3 regions of the Cupriavidus sp. 22TCCZM01-5 genome follow, and region 3 is predicted to be linked to each of the others. Evidence: predicted binding sites of a transcription regulator. Region 3 holds the regulator's gene; each other region holds the start of a gene.

Region 1 (6,444 bases), 170 kb from region 3:
GGTTGCCGAGGCCCTGAAGGCCGCAGAAGAGCTTGGCGGCCCGGTTTGGGTGGTCAAGGCGCAGATTCATGCGGGTGGCCGCGGCAAGGGCGGCGGCGTGAAGGTTGCCAAGAGCATCGACGACGTCAAGACCTACGCCACCAACATCCTGGGCATGCAGCTGGTCACGCACCAGACCGGTCCGGAGGGCAAGAAGGTCAACCGCCTGCTGATCGAAGAAGGCGCCGACATCAAGAAGGAACTGTACGTTTCGCTGGTGGTGGACCGCGTTTCGCAGAAGATCGCCCTGATGGCATCGAGCGAAGGCGGCATGGACATCGAGGAAGTCGCTGCCCACAGCCCGGAAAAGATCCACACGCTGATCATCGAGCCGTCGACCGGCCTGACCGACGCTGACGCCGACGACATCGCGCGCAAGATCGGCATTCCCGACGCGAGCATTGCGCAAGCCCGCCAGGCCCTGCAAGGCCTGTACAAGGCGTTCTACGACACCGACGCTTCGCTGGCGGAAATCAACCCGCTGATCCTGACCGGCGAAGGCAAGGTCATCGCGCTGGACGCCAAGTTCAACTTCGACTCGAACGCGCTGTTCCGTCATCCGGAAATCGTCGCCTACCGCGACCTGGATGAAGAAGACGCCAACGAAATCGAAGCCTCGAAGTTCGACCTGGCCTACATCTCGCTGGACGGCAACATCGGCTGCCTGGTGAACGGCGCCGGCCTGGCCATGGCCACCATGGACACCATCAAGCTGTTCGGCGGCGAGCCGGCCAACTTCCTCGACGTGGGCGGCGGTGCCACCACCGAGAAGGTGACCGAAGCCTTCAAGCTGATGCTGAAGAACCCGAACGTGCAGGCCATCCTGGTCAACATCTTCGGCGGCATCATGCGCTGCGACGTGATCGCCGAAGGCGTGATCTCCGCTTCCAAGGCCGTGCACCTGACGGTGCCGCTGGTCGTGCGCATGAAGGGCACCAACGAAGAACTGGGCCGCAAGATGCTGGCTGACTCGGGCCTGCCGATCATCTCGGCGGACACGATGGAAGAAGCCGCCCAGAAGGTCGTGGCCGCTGCCGCCGGCAAGAAGTAAGCCGGGCGCCGTTACCAATACAAGCGAACTTGGGCAGCGCGCGTGGCTCCGTGCCCGCGCTGCCAGAGTCAAGCAAAGGACTAAAGCATGTCGATTCTGATCAACAAAGACACCAAGGTCATCACCCAGGGCATCACCGGCAAGACCGGCCAGTTCCACACCCGTGGCTGCCGCGACTACGCCAATGGCAAGAACTGCTTCGTCGCAGGCGTGAACCCGAAGAAGGCCGGCGAAGACTTCGAAGGCATTCCCATCTACGCCAGCGTGAAGGATGCCAAGGCCCAGACCGGCGCCACCGTTTCCGTCATCTACGTGCCGCCCGCAGGCGCCGCTGCCGCCATCTGGGAGGCCGTTGACGCCGACCTGGACCTGGTGGTCTGCATCACCGAAGGCATCCCCGTGCGCGACATGATGGAAGTCAAGGACCGCATGCGCCGCGAAAACAAGAAGACCCTGCTGCTGGGACCGAACTGCCCGGGCCTGATCACGCCGGACGAAATCAAGATCGGCATCATGCCGGGTCACATCCACCGCAAGGGCCGCATCGGCGTGGTGTCGCGCTCGGGCACGCTGACGTACGAAGCCGTGGGCCAGCTGACCGCGCTGGGCCTGGGCCAGTCGTCGGCTGTCGGTATTGGTGGCGACCCCATCAACGGCCTGAAGCACATCGACGTCATGAAGATGTTCAACGACGATCCGGAAACGGACGCCGTGGTCATGATCGGCGAGATCGGCGGTCCGGACGAAGCCAATGCGGCCAACTGGATCAAGGACAACATGAAGAAGCCGGTGGTTGGCTTCATCGCTGGCGTGACCGCGCCTCCGGGCAAGCGCATGGGCCACGCCGGCGCGCTGATCTCGGGCGGTGCCGACACCGCCCAGGCCAAGCTGGAAATCATGGAAGCCTGCGGTATCAAGGTCACCAAGAACCCGTCCGAGATGGGCCGCCTGCTGAAGGCAATGCTGTAAGCAACACACCCGTGTCCTGTGCGTCATCAGGCGCGCAGGGCCCGTGTTGAACCGCTCCGGCCCGGCCGGAGCGGATTTGCCCCTGCCATGTGCGGGGGCAATGTCATTGTGGCGAAGCGCTTCCTAGGGTATCTCCCGAGTGAATTGCCCGTGATTTGAAACCGAATCGAAAGGTTCGCGCGATATACATGTCTGTTTCCACAGACAACCGAAACTGCCGCAACCGGGCGGGGTCGGACATATAGATAGAAACCTCGAGGAGCCTTGCCGTGGAACTGCTGTCTTCCACCACGTTCTGGATTGCGTTGGGATCGATCATCCTGACCAACATCGTCCTGTCCGGCGACAACGCGGTGGTCATCGCGCTCGCCTCGCGCAACCTGCCGCCCGCGCAGCAGAAGAAGGCCATCTTCTGGGGCAGCGCCGCCGCCATCATCATGCGGGTGGTGCTGACCGTGGCAGCCGTCAAGCTGCTGAGCCTGCCGTACCTGAAGATCATCGGTGCCGTGCTGCTGGTCTACATCGGCGTGCAGTTGCTCAACGGCGACGACGACGAGGAAGGCCACGATGCCAAGGACAATATCTGGGCGGCCATCCGCACCATCCTGATCGCCGACCTGGTGATGTCGCTGGACAACGTGGTGGCCGTGGCCGCCGCGGCGCAGAAGGGTCCCGAGGGCAGCCAGCTGATGCTGCTGATTCTGGGCCTGGGCCTGTCGATTCCGCTGATCGTGTTCGGCAGCACGCTGCTGCTCAAGGTCATGGAACGCTTCCCGATCATCATCGTGCTGGGCGCTGCGCTGCTGGGCTACCTGGCGGGTGAAATGCTGGTGAGCGATCCGGTGGACGCCGCGTGGTTTGAAGTCAATGTGCCGCATGCCCACCTGGTGTTCGGCATTGCCGGGGCGATCCTGGTGGTGGTGGTCGGCAAGATGATGAGCCGCCGCGCTGCGCAGACGGCCTGACGGAGCGTTTTCAACGCCTCATAGTGAAGGGCAGCCCGGGTGGCTGCCCTTTCTGTTGATGGTGGACGGCAGATGCGGAGCTAACTCATGTGAGTTATCGCACATTTTGTCGGTATGGCAGGAGACATTGGCAGAGAACTGACAATTTTTGGCGATAGAGGCATTGAGGCGCGATTGCGGGGTGACGAAATTTGTCGCTTCTCCCCCTGATCGTGGGGTATCACCCCCTGGCACGGTCTCTGCTCTATCCTCCCCGCACTTCACAAATCGAAGACGTGCAGTGCATCAACCTAAAATCTCTTCGAGGGGTCATCTCATGCAACGGGTACAACAAATGAAGAAGCTGGGCCGTCGGGTTCAGAAGGGCTTTACGCTGATCGAACTGATGATCGTGGTCGCGATCATTGGTATTCTGGCGGCGATTGCAATTCCGCAGTATGCGGATTACACCCAGCGCTCAAAGGTTTCAGGCGCTCTAGCTGGCATTTCTGCTACTAAGACTGCGACGGCAATGTGTATTCAGACTACGGGCACTCTTACAGGCTGCAGCTCTGGCGTTGGCGATATTCCGGCAGCTATTGCAGTTGGCAATAATGCGGCCACCATTGCGTACGTGGATGGTCTCAGCGTCACGGATGGAGTGATTACGCTGACGACCACGGGCCAGACTTCAGCACCCGCTAATATGGTGCTTACTCTGACCCCGAATCCCGCCGGTGGCGCTGTTACTTGGACGATGGCGGGCACTGGTTGCGCCGTAACGACGCCTGGTCGTGGCATTAACTGCGTGGTGAACTGATTTAAGTTTTCCTCTGTAAGGAAAAAGCGCCTTCGGGCGCTTTTTCTTTGCCCACCGGTCAAGCTATCATGCGCCTTTTCCCAACAAGGCGCCGCATGCCGCAGTCCAGGACCGCCATACCGGCGCTCTTAGTTGTCCTATCGATTGCTTTCCCCCTGCTGGTTTCCAGGCATACCTTGCCGCTGGCTACCTTCTACGGCGAATGGGCAGCCGCAGCCTGGTTTCTTCTGCTCGCTGGCGCGCTCGCGGCATCAACGTTCCAGACCGAGGCGGGAAGTGACGCCAACGTCCCCTGGATCGCATGCCTTTCCGTCTGGTTGCTTGCCCTTGGCACTATTCAAACAGCGTCTGGCTTCAATGACCTGACCAGCAGCCGCTTCGCGACGCAGCTTACGCTGGCGCTCGGCACAGCGATCATGCTGGCGGCGTGCCGTTATCGTGCTTCCGCGTCGCAGGACACTCGCCGTGCCTTCGCAGACGCCCTAGCCGCCGCCTTCCTGCTCGCCGGCCTCCTCGGCACTGTGTCGCAGTGGGTCCAGCTCTTCCATCTGGAATCCCGCAGCTTCGGCCTCGTTTCGGCCTACTTCTACGACGACAACCGCCGCCTCTGGGGCAACCTCAACCAGCCCAACCACCAGGCCACCGTAGAAGGTATGGCATTGGTCGCCACAACATGGCTGGCCTCACGCGGCAAGCTGCGCTTCCAGATGTGGCTGGCGGCCGTGGTGTTGCTGGAAAGCGGGATCGTCCTGTCCGGCTCACGCACCGGCGTCCTGCACGTGGGTCTCGCCGCGCTGTATGCCGTGATCGCCGCGTGGCTTGCGCGTGGGGCGCGTCGCGAGATCGATCCGATGCGCCGGCCGGTTGGCCTTCTGGTCGCGGCGGCCGCCATGGTTGCGGTCCTGCTGGTGCTGCAGCCGACTATCAAGGCAGCAGGCAATGCGTTCGACTGGCGCCTGTTTGACGCCGTTGCGCAGATGCAGGCCGCGGACCAGATGTCCGCGCGCAGTGCCCTGTGGTCCCACGCCTGGGCAATGTTCCGCGCCCACCCCTGGCTCGGCGTAGGCTGGGGCGAGTTCGGATGGGCCCAGTTCCAGCAGTTGCCGCAGGTCGGCGTGAAGGTCGAGATGTCCCTGCATGCGCACAATGCCGTGCTCGACCTGCTGGCCAAGACTGGGATTCTCGGCACCGCGGGTGTGACGCTGGTGCTTGCAGGATGGTTGTGGCGCGTGGTGCGTGTCCGGCTCTTGCAGGCAGGCGACGAGGAACGGGCGCAGACCATAGTCGTTCTCGCGTGGCTGGCCATGCTGTGCGCGCATTCGATGCTCGAGTATCCGCTGCACTACCTGTACTTCTTCTTGCCGTTCTGCTTCATGCTGGGCTGGCTCGAGCCGGGCGGCTTCGGGCGCTGGCACATGCCACGCTGGCTATCGCTGGGATTGCTGGCGGGCTTCGCAGCGGTCAGCGCGATCGTGCTGGCTTCAATGTGGCAGGACTACCGGCGCGCCGAAGCCCGTGAATATGCGTCCCGCGAACGCCGCGCCACGCTGCCGATGCCGGCGTACTGGTTCCGCCAGTACGCGTCGGCCGATGCCGCCGAGCGTGCGGTCATCACGCCTGCCAATGCCGCGGACCTGCTGCCTTCGCATGTCGCCGCGGTGCATCTGCTGCCCACGCCCACGATGATTGCCCGCACGGCATGGCTGATGGCGCTGACTGGCGACAGCGCGCAAGGCCGCGCGTGGCTGGAGCGCTTGCGCTACTACTATCTCGGCGATGAGCCGGCACAGTACGCCGCGCTGGATCAGGCTTGCCGCGAGGTCGCCGACTCGGCGCGGCCACGCGAGTTCTGCCGGTGGATCCGCGAACAGGCGCGGCGTATGCCGGAGTAGGGTGGTCGATCAGTACGGCACCGCGTATCCCGGCGGCGGGGGCGGCGGATAGTAGTAATAGGGCGCCGCCGGCCGGCGCGCAGTTTCCACGTGGCCATATACCGGCACACGGTGGCCGCTGGCGTACATGCACTGCATATAGGCCGCATCGTACTGGTGTTGCGTGCCATAGCCCGAATACGCCGCGCTGCTTGTGCCAACTGCCGCGCCGGTCAACAGGCCAACACCGGCCCCCACGGCTGCACCCTCTCCACCGCCGAATGCCGCACCGGCTGCCGCGCCCAGCGCGGTGCCGACGACGGTGCTGCCCACCGCGCTGGTATTGGCCGCCTGGGCCGAACTCACCCCGCCTACCTGCCCGAACGCGTATTGGCGGCAGTTGCCGTCATCGGCCCGGAACTGGTCAAAGGATTTGCCAGTGCCAGGCAGCACCGTCACGGAAGGACCTGACGGCATCACGACACAGGCGCCCAGCGCCAGCGTTGCCAGAGCCAGAACGACGCCGAGAGGGCGGCTGGCGCAGTGATCAGGTATCTTCATGATGACATCCCCGGGGCAGGCTCCCGGGAGCTTGACGGAGGTTGTGCCGGCACCCTCTGCCAGCCGCCGGGACACGCGTGGATATACGGGTAGTAGCCCTCGGGCTGGTTGCAGTGGTACCACCATGCCTGGGCCGGTGCTTCGGGCGCGGCGCCTTCAGGTCCGGGTGCCGCGACCGGTCCGTCGGGA
Region 2 (6,444 bases), on a different contig from region 3:
GGCTGCCTTGCGCGGCAAGATCCAGCAGCGCAAGTTCGGCCTGCAGCGGGTCGTCCTCGGAAGGATGGAGTTCGATGAACGCAAATGTCATGGGATTCGACCTGGCGCAGTGATCTGCCACACGATAGCAGGCGGCCGCGCCAGACATGACACTACGCGTTCAGTGCATCGAAGTAGGCCAGCGCCTTTGACGCATACATGGCGCCAGGCCCGCCCCCATCTCGATATTGATGGCGAGCACTTCCGCAAGCTGCTCCCGCGTGGCGTGATGGCGCACGGCCTGGCTGGTGTGGAACAGCACGCAATCGTCGCAGCCCTTCTGCACGGCCAGCGCAACGGCAACCAGTTCCTTGACGGCAGCGGGCAGGCTGCCCTCCTGCGTCGCGGACTTCATCAGCCCCTGGAAGGCGCTCATCGCGGCAGGCTGCGCCTGGCCGAGCGCCGAAAACTGGCGGTTGATCTGGCTGAGCCGGTTCTTGAGGTCAGTGGTCATGGCAATACGGTGTTAGTAGCGCGCAACGGAGCCGCTCGCGTATGACACACGGGCTCGTCACGCTATCCATAAAGAGAAGGATGGCGCGGACGGTGCTGCAACTTCCCGTCCGCGCCATGGCCCTCAGCCGGCCAGGTGCTTGCGCAGCAGCGCGTTGAAATCGCTGGCCTTTTCCATCTGGCTCATGTGCCCGGCATCGTCGAACACCTTCACCGTAGCGCCGGCCGGCGCGTTCTGCGCGTGCGCGCTGGGAATGATCCGGTCCTGCGCGCCCCAGACCACCAGCGTGCGCTTGCCGGTATCGGCCAGCCGCTGCCCTGGCTGTTCGCGCTGGCGGCCCTGCGCGAACAGGCTGTCGCCGAGCGCCGACAGCGATTCCTGCACGCCGTCGAGCCGCTTGTAACGCAGCAGGTCGTCCAGCATCTGCCGGCTGACCAGGTCCGGGTTGGCGAACAGCAGCTCGATCACGGGCTTGAGCTCGCGCCGCGACTGCGCGCTGACAAAGCCCTCGGTATAGCCGTTGTTGATCTCGTCGCCCATGCCCGCCGGCGAAACCAGCGCCACCGACAGCACGCGCTGCGGCGCATCCGCGGCAAGCTGCGCGGCGATGCCGCCGCCCATGGAATGGCCCACTACGTGCGCTGCGTCGATGCCTGCCGCGTCCAGGAAGCGTGCTACAAAGCCGGCCATCTCCGCCAGCGTCGTGCCCGCGAGCCGCGGCGACGTCTGTCCGTGACCGGGCAGGTCAAGCGCCACCACGGTGTACGCATCGGCGAAGGCGTCGAGGTTGAACAGCCAGTTGTCCAGGTCACCGCCAAATCCGTGGAGGAAGAGCACGGCCTGCTCCGCGTCACCCTTGCGGGCGTAGCGGACGCGGATGCCGTCGACGTCGACATACTGGTACGCAGGTCCGGCCTCCTCCTCGTCGCCGTCGTCCGCCGGCGTTTCGTAAGCCGCAATATAGGCATCGATTTCCGCATCGCTCACCTCCGCTGACGCCAGCACGCCAAGCAAGGCCTTGACCGGCAGCACGTCCCCCACCCCAGCGACCTTGCGGCGCAGGGTGCCGGCGTCGGGCGCCTCGACGGCATTGGCGATCTTGTCGGTTTCCACATCGAGGATCGGCATGCCCACCGAGATCTGGGCACCTTCGTCGACGAGCCAGGCATTGACGGTGCCTTCCTTCATCGACAGGCCCCACTTGGGCATCACGATCGGGGTTATTGCCGCGGCCATCAGTGCTTACCTCCCTTCATGGTCTTGCGCACCGCCTCCACGACATGCGCGGCGCTGGGGATATACAGGTCTTCCAGCGTCGGCGAAAACGGCACCGGCGTATGCGGCGGGCAGACCATCTCGATGCCGGCCTTGAGCGCGCCGAACGCGTGCTGCGCCACCTGCGCCGAAATGTCGGTCGCGATATTGCAGCGCGGGCTGGCCTCATCCACCACCACCAGCCGCCCGGTGTTCTCGACCGATTCGAGCACCGTGTCCATGTCCAGCGGCGACAGCGTGCGCAGGTCGATGACTTCGGCTTCCACGCCCTCCTTCGCCAGCGTTGCCGCGGCCTCCAGCGCACGGTGCACCATCAGCCCGTACGCGACGATGGTCACGTCCTTGCCGTCCCGCGCGATATTGGCCTCGCCAAACGGGATGGTGTAGGCGCCCTCCGGCACGTCGCCTTCGAGCCCGTACAGGTTCTTGTGCTCGCAGAAGATCACGGGGTCGTTGTCGCGGATGGCCTGGATCAGCAGCCCCTTGGTGTCATACGGCGTGGACGGGCACACCACCTTGAGGCCCGGGATATGCGTGAACAGCGGCGTCAGCATCTGGCTGTGCTGCGCGGCCGCGCGGAAGCCCGCACCGACCATGGCGCGGATCACCACCGGTGTCTCGGCCTTGCCGCCAAACATGTAGCGGAACTTGGCGGCCTGGTTGAAGATCTGGTCGAAGCACACGCCCATGAAGTCGATGAACATCAGCTCGGCGATGGGCCGCATGCCGCAGGCCGCCGCGCCAATGGCCGCCCCCACGTAGGCCGATTCGGACAGCGGTGTATCGAGCAGCCGGTCGCCATGCTTGGCGTACAGGCCCTTGGTCACGCCCAGCACGCCGCCCCAGGCGTCCTTCTCGCCGTCCGCGCCGGCGCCGCCGACAATATCCTCGCCCAGCATGATCACACTGGGGTCACGCGTCATTTCCTGGTCGATCGCCTCGTTGATCGCCAGCTTGATGCTCAGTTTGCGAGCCATGTTCTGTCTCCTGATGATTGGGTAGCTGTGTCGGGTTGGCAGCGATTCAGTAGCTCACGTAGACATCCGTCAGCAGGTCTTCCGGCCCCGGCAGCGGCGCGGCCTTGGCTTCCTGCACGGCGTGCTCGATCAGCGCGGCGACTTCCCGGTCGATCGTGTCGAGTTCCTCGCGCATGATGACGCCAGCCTGCGTCACGGTGCGCGAGAACAGCTTCAGGCAGTCCTTGTTGGCGCGGATGTCATCAAGTTCGCCCGCCGCGCGATAGGTCTGCGCATCGCCTTCGAAGTGGCCGTAGAAGCGGACCATCTTGCATTCCAGCAGCGCCGGACCGCCGCCTTCGCGCGCCCGGCGGATGACTTCGCCGGCGGCCTCGTGCACGGCGAAGAAGTCGGTGCCGTCCACCGTCACGCCGGGAATGCCGAAGCCGGCCGCGCGATCCACGTAGCTGTCCACCGCGGTGCCGTAATCGCGCGAGGTCGACTCCGCGTAGCCGTTGTTCTCGATCACGAAGATCACCGGCAGGTTCCACACGGCGGCCAGGTTCAGGCTTTCGAGGAAGGTGCCCTGGTTGGACGCGCCATCGCCGCTGAAGGTAATGCCGACCTCGCCCTTGCCGCGGAACTTGGCCGCCAGCGCGGCGCCGCAGATCAGCGGCGCGCCCGCGCCCAGGATGCCGTTGGCGCCCATCATGCCCTTGGACAGATCGGCGATATGCATGGAGCCGCCCTTGCCGTTGCACGAGCCGCCCTTCTTGCCGTAGATCTCCTTCATCATTGCCACCGGGTCAACCCCCTTGGCGATGCAGTGGCCGTGGCCGCGGTGCGTGCTGGCGATGCGGTCGCCGTCGTTCAGGTGGTGCAGGATGCCGACACCGGCGGCTTCCTCGCCCGCGTAGAGGTGCACGAAGCCCGGAATGTCGCCGCGGCCGAAGTCCACGTGCAGGCGTTCTTCGAATTCGCGGATGGTGCGCATCTTGCGATACACCGTCAGCAGCGTCTCCTTGTCGAGTGGCAGCCCGCTGGGGCCGGTTTGCATGGCACTGGCGCTCATGGTTGTCTCCTTGGTTGGGGTGGTACGGCTTGCTTGATACGTGCTTGCTCAATGCGTGACGGCTGCGCTGCGCATCAGCCGCTCGCGCGCGGCGTAGCGCATGCATGCCGCCACGTCGATGCTGCGGAAGGCGTGTTCATGCAGGGTGATGGTGACTTCGTCGTGGGGGCCGAAGGCCAGCTCGCGCTCGCCATCGAGCGCGACGATGCCCGCGCGCTGGCGCACGCGATGCGGCCGGGCATGTTCCAGGTGCTGCCAGCCGGCCACGGATACCTGGCACAGCAGGCCGGGGGCAATCGGCGCGCGCAGCTCGAACTCGCCCTGCCCCGGCGCGGCCAGCTCGATCGCGAGGCCGCCGGGCTCGCGCCGGCCCAGCGGTTCCAGCAGGCCGGCGATGGCGGACAGGCCAATGGCCTGCGGATCGGCGAACGCCACGTACACGGCGGCCAGCGTGTCGGCCTTCCACAGCGCCCGTGCGCCGATGAAATGCTCGCGGGCAATCACCGCGTCGACCAGCGCGATATCGCGCCGGAAGCCACCATCGGCATCGCGGATGACGATGTCGAGCCGCTTGTTTGATGCGAGTGCCTGCCTGTCAGGAATCTGGCCGGTGGCGTACAGCCCCGCCGCCAGCCCCGTGATGGTCGGCTCGCGCATTTCCGGGTAGGCATTGTTGGTGCCGGTAGACAGCCCGGCGATCGGCACTCCGCCGCATTCGCGCACCACGGCACGGTGCGTGCCGTCGCCGCCGAGCACGATGATCACGGCCACGCCGGCATCGGCCATATGGCGCGCCGCGTTCAGGGTATCGTCGACGCGCGCGGTGACGGGCATGCCGATGTACTCCACCGCCGGCAGCCCGGCGTCCGGCCCCTGATGCCGGGTCAGGTGGCGCTCGAGCATGACGCGCAGGCCTTCGCGGTCCGGCATCATCATGACGCGGTCGACGCCGCAGGCTGACAGCGCGGCCAGCAGGCGCAGCACGATGTTGACACGGTCCGCCAGTTGCAGGCTGTTCGCGTTGGCAATCACGCGGCGGATGTCGCGCGCCGAAACCGGGTTGGCGATGATGCCGACCAGCGGCGCACCGGCGGACCGTGCTTGCCCCATGGCCTGTCTCCTGTGTTGTCGTTGTGGTGACAGGCAGATTGCAATGGCTGTGCCAGCACGCGCCGGCAGGGCTGCAGTGAGGCAGAGACGGGGGAAATTGCGGGATAACCCGCAGGAAACGCGGCTCAGGCCGCCGCGCGGGCGGTGCCGGCGGCGTTCACGGTGTGACAGGTGTCACAGCGCAGGTGTACAGCGCTGGACAACCGTATCGGTGGCAGCGCTACGGCGTCGGCGGGTCGCCGTCGCGGCGGTTGGGCGACTGGATGCCGAAGCGCTCCATGCGCCGGTACAGCGTCATGCGGCTGATGCCGATCTGCCGCGCCACCGCGCTCAGGTTCCAGCCCGACGCGCGCAGGTACTGCATCAGCAGCATGCCCTCGGGCGGCAACTGGCGCGCGTCGTCCTGCGTGGCAGGCAACGCCGGCATGGCGGATGCGGTCGTGGTAGCACCGAGTCCGTCGGGCAAGTCGTGGGCTTCGATGTAGCCACCCGTGCAGACGGCACGCGCGTACTCCAGCACGTTGCGCAACTCGCGCAGGTTGCCGGGCCAGCGGTGGTGGCAGAGCCGATCGCGCGCCTGCGGCGACAGCGTGATGCCGCGCTGGCCGCCATCGTCCAGCATCTTCTGTACGAGCCATTCGAGGTCCGTGCGCTCGCGCAGCGGCGGCAGCGCAAAGCGCGCGCCGTTGAGCCGGTAGAACAGGTCCTCGCGGAAGCGACCTTGCGCGACCAGGTCCTCCAGCCGGTGATGGGTCGCGGAAATCACGCGCAGCCGGACCGGCACCGGGCGCGCCGCGCCGATCGGCAGCACCTCGCCCTCGGCCAGCACGCGCAGCAGCCGCGACTGCAGTTCGCGCGGCATGTCGCCGATCTCGTCGAGGAACAGCGTGCCGCCATCGGCTTCCTGGATCAGTCCGCGCTTGCCGCGCGGCCCGGCGCCGGAAAAACTGTTGGGCAGGTGGCCGAACAGCTCGCTCTCGATCAGCGTTTCGGGAATCGCCGCGCAGTTCACCGCCACGAACGGCTGCCCGCGGCGCGCGCTGGCCTGGTGCAGGGCCTTGGCCAGGTACTCTTTGCCGCTGCCGGTCTCGCCGTTGATCAGCAGGTTAATCGGCGAATCGACCAGGCGCGCCGCGCGCTGCAGTTGCTGCTGCAGCGCGGAATCGCCGCCGCACAGTGCCGCCAGCGGCTCCGGCAGCTGCGCTGGCCGTTCCTGCGCGGCACTGGCCTGCCAGCGCAAGGCGGGCGGCATCACGCTCAGGTATAGCAGGCCGCCGCTGCGGTTCAGCGCGACCAGGCGCTGTTCGCTCGGGCGGGAATAGACAAAGCGGCCCAGGTCTTCGAGCCGCGCGTTGAACAGCGTCTCGAACGACTGGCCCAGCACCGTGCCGGCGGCCAGCTCGCCTTCCAGCATCCGCCGCGCGCGGTGGTTGTGCCCGACGATGCGGCCGCCGTCGTCCAGCGCGAGCAGGTACTCCGGATTGACATCGACGAACTCCGGCGCGACGTTGAGCTTGAGGATCCAGTCGCGGTGATGC
Region 3 (6,444 bases):
GGCCTGCCCGCTGAACCTGGCGCCGACGGCGAGCACGACCGCGGCGCTGGCGCTTGGCGATGCGCTGGCGGTGGCGGTACTCGATGCGCGCGGCTTCGGCGAGGAAGACTTCGCCCGCTCGCACCCCGGCGGCGCGCTTGGCCGCAAGCTGCTGACCCACGTGCGCGATGTCATGCGAACCGGCAATGCCGTGCCTGAAGTCCGCGAGAACACGCCGCTGGCCCAGGCACTGATGGAGATCACGCGCAAGGGCATGGCCATGACCGCGGTGGTCGACCCGGACGGCGTTGCCATCGGCGTGTTCACCGACGGCGACCTGCGCCGCCTGCTGGAAACCCCGCGCGACTGGAAGACCGTGCCGATCGGCGAGGTGATGCACCGCAACCCGCGCGTGGTCCATGAAGACCAGCTCGCCGTCGAAGCCGTGCAGGTCATGGAAGCCAACCGCATCAACCAGTTGCTGGTGGTCGACCATGACGGGCGCCTGGTGGGCGCGCTGCACATCCACGACCTGACCCGGGCCAAGGTCATCTGAACCCCGGCGCGCACGCAACGACACCATGCAGGCTCTCCTGTCTTCCCTCACCGGGATCGTCTTGCGGCTGCTGCCGCTGCTGCTGATGGCAGTGGTGGCCGGCAGCACGTTCTGGCTGGTGCAGATCAATACGCAGCAGGAAGGCACCAAGGTGCCGACCGTACGCAAGCACGAGCCCGACTACTACATGGAGCGCTTCTCGGCCACCGAGCTCGCGCAGGACGGCAGCACCAAGATGCGCTTCACCGGCGACAAGATGGTCCACTTCGGCGACGATCAGTCCTACGAAGTGACCCGTCCCGCCATGCGCGCCTACCAGCCTGACCGCCCGCCGGTGAGCGTGCGCGCCGATCGCGGCAACATGAATGCCGAAGGCTCGGTCATCGACCTGTACGGCAACGGCTTCGTCGAGCGGCAACAAGGCGCCGACGCAGCCAAGGACCCGCTGATGACGGCCGCCTCGGAGTACTTCCGGGTTCTGGTCAATGACGACATTGTCAAGACCGACAAGGCCGTGAAGCTCACGCGCGGCCCGTCGCTCATGACCGCCAACGGGCTGATCTTCAACAACGTTACCCGCGAAGTACAATTGCTGGGCAACGTACGCGGCACCATCATTACCGGTGCGCCCACCCGGACCCCGGGATCCTGACAACAACAGCCGCCCGCGCACGACGGGGCGGCACCGCGGACCTGAGCACCGCGCCTGAACCTCCGCCTTCCTGCGACCCTTGCCAACATGATTGCTTCCCTGACGACCTTGTCCCGCCGGCGCGCCACCCCGTTGCTGCTGGCCGTGGCGACCACGCTTGCCGTGCTGGCGCCGCTGGGCGCCCATGCCGAACGCGCGGACCGGGACAAGCCGCTGGTCCTGGAAGCCGACAACGCCAGCTACGACGACGTCAAGCAGATCTACACGCTGACGGGCAACGTGATCCTGACCAAGGGCACCATGGTGCTGAAGTCGGACGCGGCCGAGATCCGCACCGATCCCGAGGGCTACCAGTTCGCGGTGGCCACGGCCAAGGCCGGCAAGCAGGCCTATATCCGGCAGAAGCGTGAAGGCGTGGACGAGTACATGGACGGCTGGGGCGATCGCATCGAGTACGACGGCAAGCAGGAAATGTCCAAGCTGATCGGCCACGCCCGCATGGCCCGCCTGCAGGGCGCCAAGCTGGTCGACGAGATCCGTGGCGCGGTGCTGACCTACGACAGCCGCAACGAGTTCTACACAGCTGCCGGCGGCGGTGACAACACCTCGGCCGGCAACCCGTCGGGACGCGTGCGCGCAGTGCTCTCGCCGCGCCAGCAAGCTAGCGGTGCGGCCGCCGCCCCGCCACTCGACCTGAAGCCGGCGCCCGCGCCGTCCAGCAAGCCCTGAATTACGCGCCCGAGCGCACCACCGCCACCATGACCGATACCGCAATGCTCGCCCCCACGTCCGCTTCCGCCGCCAACGACGTCCGTGCCGACAGCAGCACGATGGTCGTGCGCCACCTGAAGAAGCGCTACGGGTCGCGCACGGTGGTGAAGGACGTGTCGCTCGACGTGAAAAGCGGCGAGGTCGTGGGCCTGCTCGGTCCGAACGGCGCGGGCAAGACCACGTCGTTCTACATGATCGTGGGCCTGGTGGCGCTGGACGAGGGCGATATCGTGCTCGACGGCAAGCACATCAGCGGCCTGGCCATCCACGAGCGTGCGCGCATGGGCCTGTCCTACCTGCCGCAGGAAGCTTCGGTGTTCCGCAAGCTCAATGTGGAAGAGAACATCCGCGCGGTGCTGGAGCTCCAGCTCGAAAACGGCAAGGCGCTGCCCAAGGCCGAGATCGACCGCCGCCTCGATACGCTGCTCGACGACCTGCAGATCGCCCACCTGCGCAACAATCCCGCGCTGTCGCTGTCGGGCGGTGAGCGCCGCCGTGTGGAAATCGCGCGCGCGCTGGCATCGTCGCCGCGCTTCATCCTGCTCGACGAGCCATTTGCCGGCGTGGACCCGATCGCGGTCGGCGAGATCCAGCGCATCGTCAGCTTCCTCAAGGCACGCAACATCGGCGTGCTGATCACCGACCACAATGTGCGCGAAACGCTCGGCATCTGCGACCACGCGTATATCATCAGCGAAGGCACCGTACTCGCAGCGGGCCAGCCCGAAGACATCATCGCCAACGAGTCGGTGCGTCGCGTCTATCTGGGCGAGAACTTCCGCATGTGAAGCCGGGGCTGAAACTGTCCCCTTGGCAGAGACGATCATGCAGCATCAGCGATAGCAATTTCCGTTCCAACAACGGGAAGATGCGCATAGAATAGGTCGCATGAAACCGTCGCTACAGCTCCGCCTCTCCCAGCATCTTGCCCTCACGCCGCAATTGCAGCAGTCGATCCGGCTGCTGCAGCTTTCCACGCTGGAACTGCAGCAGGAAGTCGAGCAGGCCCTGACCGAAAACCCGCTGCTCGAGCGCGAGAACGACTGGATCGAAAGCCCGCTGCGCGTGGCTGCGGACGGCTCGGTCAATCTGCAGAGCGCACCGGCACCCGCACCAGCGGAACCGCAGGGCAATGGCGAAGCAAACGCCAACGGCGCGGGCGCAGATGAAGAAGGCTACAGTGACAGCGGTGGCGACGATTACGGCAGCGACTGGAGCCTGGACGATTTCGCGCGGCGCCCGCAGGGCGATGACGACGAGAAGACGCCCATGCAGTTGCGCGATGCCGAGCCCACCCTGCGCGAACACCTGATGGAACAGCTCGCGCCGCTGAAGATCTCTACACGTGACAAGGGGCTCGCGATCTTCCTGATCGAATCGCTCGACGACGACGGCTACCTGAGCGCGTCGCTAGAGGAGATCTGCGCCGAGCTGCCCGAGGAACTCGAATTCGAGGTCGAGGAAGTGCAGGCCATACTCGCGCTGCTGCAAAGCTTCGACCCGCCCGGCGTAGGCGCGCGCAATGCCGCCGAATGCCTGACCCTGCAGCTGCGCCGGCTGCAGCACCCGCAGCGCGAGCTGGCATTGTCGATCGTCAACCATCACCTGGAGCTGCTTGCCGTGCGCGACTACACGCGGTTGAAAAAAGCACTGCAGGTGGACGAAGCGGCGCTCAAGGCCGCCCACGAATTGATCCGCTCGCTCGCGCCATATCCGGGCCACGCGTACAGCCGCCCCGAAGCCGACTTCGTGGTGCCGGACGTGTTCGTGCGCAAGGGTGGCGGCGGATGGATCGCGCAGCTCAACCCGGACGTGATGCCGCGCCTGCGCATCAACGATATGTATGCGCAGATCCTGCGCGGAGCCAAGGGAGAGTCCGGCGCGGCCGGCCTGCAGCAGAAGCTGCAGGAAGCGCGCTGGCTGATCAAGAATATCCAGCAAAGGTTCGACACGATCCTGCGAGTTTCGCAGGCAATTGTCGAACGTCAGAAGAACTTTTTCACGCATGGCGAAATCGCGATGCGCCCCTTGGTTTTGCGGGAGATTGCCGATACACTGGGATTACACGAGTCAACCATATCCCGGGTGACGACTAATAAATACATGGCAACGCCAATGGGTACTTTCGAACTGAAGTACTTTTTCGGCAGCCACGTGTCCACCGAAACCGGTGGCGCGGCTTCATCAACGGCCATCCGCGCCTTGATCAAGCAACTTATAGGAGCCGAAGACCCGAGGAGTCCTCTTTCCGACAGCCGAATTGCCGAATTGCTGGGTGAACAAGGCTTCGTCGTCGCGCGCCGTACCGTCGCCAAGTATCGCGAAGCCCTGAAGATCCCTGCTGTCAATCTCCGCAAGACTTTGTAGCCGAGTTGCACCGCCTGCCTGGTGCAGCTCTTTCAGAAGGAGAAGCGCTATGAACTTCAAGATCAGTGGACACCACCTGGACATCACGCCCCCTCTGCGTGAGTACGTGGAAACGAAGCTGGAGCGTATCGTCAGGCATTTCGATCAAGTCATTGGCGTCAGCGTGCTACTCTCAGTCGACAATCACAAGGAAAAGGACAGGCGGCAGTACGCGGAAATCAATCTGCACCTCCGGGGCAAGGACATCTTTGTCGAAGCCCACCACGAAGACCTGTATGCGGCCATCGACGCACTCGTCGACAAGCTGGACCGCCAGGTGATTCGCTACAAGGACCGCGTGCAAGGCCACGACCGCGAAGCGGTCAAGTACCAGATGGCCGAGTCACAATTACAGCAGCAATGATCATGCCTGCCAGTCGTTAGGCTGGCCCTTAGAAAGGGACTGATAAAAGCAAGCCGCGCCATGTAGCGCGGCTTTTTTGCATCCGCGGCCCCAGCCTTGCCCGGGCCGCCGGCACAAGTGTTCGCAACTGGCGCCGCACGGTGTATGCTCTCCAAGACATAGCCGGTGGCGACTCCGGTGCGCCCGCCTGACCCTGGTGCGGCGGCACCAGCACGGGCCGGGACCTACAGGGACCGGCGCTGCATTGCACAAGAACAGGGGAGACGCTGCTCTATAATGGCCGAACTAATGGCCGAACGCCTGGCAAACCATGGCCTCGCCGCAATCCGGCCCTGCTTCGTTTCCGGGCTGAGCAGTCCGATCTGCCTGCTAACTGAAATCCTCGCATCGCCCATGAATCGTTTGGCCAAACTGCTGCCACCCGGCAACATCAATCTCGACGTCAGCGTCACCAGCAAGAAGCGTGTCTTCGAGCAAGCCGGGCTCCTGTTCGAGAACAATCATGGCGTGGCGCGGGCGACCGTGACCGACAACCTGTTCGCGCGCGAGTCGCTGGGTTCAACCGGCCTGGGCGCGGGCGTGGCCATTCCGCATGGACGCATCAAGGGTCTGAAGCAACCGCTGGCTGCCTTCATGCGGCTGGCGGAGCCGATTCCGTTCGAATCGCCGGACGGCAAGCCGGTCTCGCTGCTGATCTTCTTGCTGGTGCCGGAACAGGCCACGCAGCAGCACCTCGAAATCCTTTCCGAAATTGCCCAGCTGCTATCGGATCGCGACATGCGCGAAGGCCTGGCAACGCTGGCCACGCCGGACGCGGTTCACGAACTCCTGACGCAGTGGCATCCCTGATCCTCCCCCTGGGCTGGCAACAGACCGGACAACCGTAAAGTCCGGCACGGTCCCCGCTCCGAAAGTCATACCGCATGGAACTCACCGGCGTCACCTCCCAGTCGATCTTCGACGACAACGCAGCCGACATCAAACTCTCGTGGGTGGCTGGCCTGGAGGGTGCGGATCGCGCCTTCGACGTGGAGTTTGCCCGCGAGGCTACCTCGGCCGCGGACCTGGTTGGCCACCTGAACCTGATCCACCCGAACCGGATCCAGGTGCTGGGCAAGCCCGAGATCACCTATTACCAGCGCCTGGACGACGAGACCCGCAAGCGCCAGATGGGCGAGCTGATCCTGCTCGAGCCGCCGTTCCTGGTGGTGGCCGACGGCATGGAACCGCCGCCGGACCTGGAGCTGCGCTGCACGCGCTCGTCCACGCCGCTGTTCACCACGCCGGTCTCCTCGGCGGCGGTGATCGACCACCTGCGGCTTTATCTGTCGCGCATTTCCGCGCCGCGCGTGACCATGCACGGCGTGTTCCTCGACATCCTGGGCATGGGCGTGCTGATCATGGGCGAGTCGGGTCTCGGCAAGAGCGAGCTCGGCCTGGAACTGATCTCGCGCGGTCACGGCCTGGTCGCCGACGATGCGGTGGATTTCGTGCGCCTGGGGCCCGATTTCATTGAAGGCCGCTGCCCGCCGCTGCTGCAGAACCTGCTGGAAGTGCGCGGCCTGGGCCTGCTCGACATCAAGACCATCTTCGGCGAGACCGCCGTGCGGCGGAAGATGAAGATGAAGCTGGTGGTCCAGCTGGTGCGCCGCAACGACGGCGAGTTCGAACGCCTGCCGCTCGACTCCCAGTACCTCGACGTGCTGGGCCTGCCAA

What was found. Region 3 encodes sigma-54, which starts transcription at its own class of promoters, with help from an activator protein. Its sites were predicted from a motif close to TGGCANGNAANCTGCTTT; they were not measured.
Region 1: a site for sigma-54 is predicted at 3,253-3,270, ahead of AC3FNH_RS01985 (pilin). Genes of this name have one in related genera too.
Region 2: a site for sigma-54 is predicted at 4,944-4,961, ahead of AC3FNH_RS26410 (ATP-NAD kinase family protein). Genes of this name have one in related genera too.

Annotation. Positions count from the first base shown of each region.
Region 1 covers NZ_JBYOJR010000001.1:394,012-400,455, forward strand. Annotated here, with positions in the region: gene sucC (ADP-forming succinate--CoA ligase subunit beta) at 1-1,090, shown strand, start outside; gene sucD (succinate--CoA ligase subunit alpha) at 1,178-2,059, shown strand; gene AC3FNH_RS01980 (TerC family protein) at 2,329-3,024, shown strand; gene AC3FNH_RS01985 (pilin) at 3,341-3,823, shown strand; gene AC3FNH_RS01990 (PglL family O-oligosaccharyltransferase) at 3,919-5,715, shown strand; gene AC3FNH_RS01995 (hypothetical protein) at 5,725-6,255, opposite strand; gene AC3FNH_RS02000 (hypothetical protein) at 6,252-6,444, opposite strand, start outside.
Region 2 covers NZ_JBYOJR010000035.1:76,225-82,668, reverse strand. Annotated here, with positions in the region: gene AC3FNH_RS26435 (lipoyl protein ligase domain-containing protein) at 1-91, opposite strand, end outside; gene AC3FNH_RS26430 (carboxymuconolactone decarboxylase family protein) at 161-493, opposite strand; gene AC3FNH_RS26425 (acetoin dehydrogenase dihydrolipoyllysine-residue acetyltransferase subunit) at 617-1,729, opposite strand; gene AC3FNH_RS26420 (alpha-ketoacid dehydrogenase subunit beta) at 1,729-2,745, opposite strand; gene AC3FNH_RS26415 (thiamine pyrophosphate-dependent dehydrogenase E1 component subunit alpha) at 2,792-3,796, opposite strand; gene AC3FNH_RS26410 (ATP-NAD kinase family protein) at 3,845-4,906, opposite strand; gene AC3FNH_RS26405 (sigma-54-dependent Fis family transcriptional regulator) at 5,127-6,444, opposite strand, start outside.
Region 3 covers NZ_JBYOJR010000001.1:222,135-228,578, reverse strand. Annotated here, with positions in the region: gene AC3FNH_RS01185 (KpsF/GutQ family sugar-phosphate isomerase) at 1-535, shown strand, start outside; gene lptC (LPS export ABC transporter periplasmic protein LptC) at 561-1,187, shown strand; gene lptA (lipopolysaccharide transport periplasmic protein LptA) at 1,275-1,916, shown strand; gene lptB (LPS export ABC transporter ATP-binding protein) at 1,946-2,746, shown strand; gene AC3FNH_RS01165 (RNA polymerase factor sigma-54) at 2,847-4,325, shown strand; gene hpf (ribosome hibernation-promoting factor, HPF/YfiA family) at 4,375-4,728, shown strand; gene AC3FNH_RS01155 (PTS sugar transporter subunit IIA) at 5,122-5,577, shown strand; gene hprK (HPr(Ser) kinase/phosphatase) at 5,652-6,444, shown strand, end outside.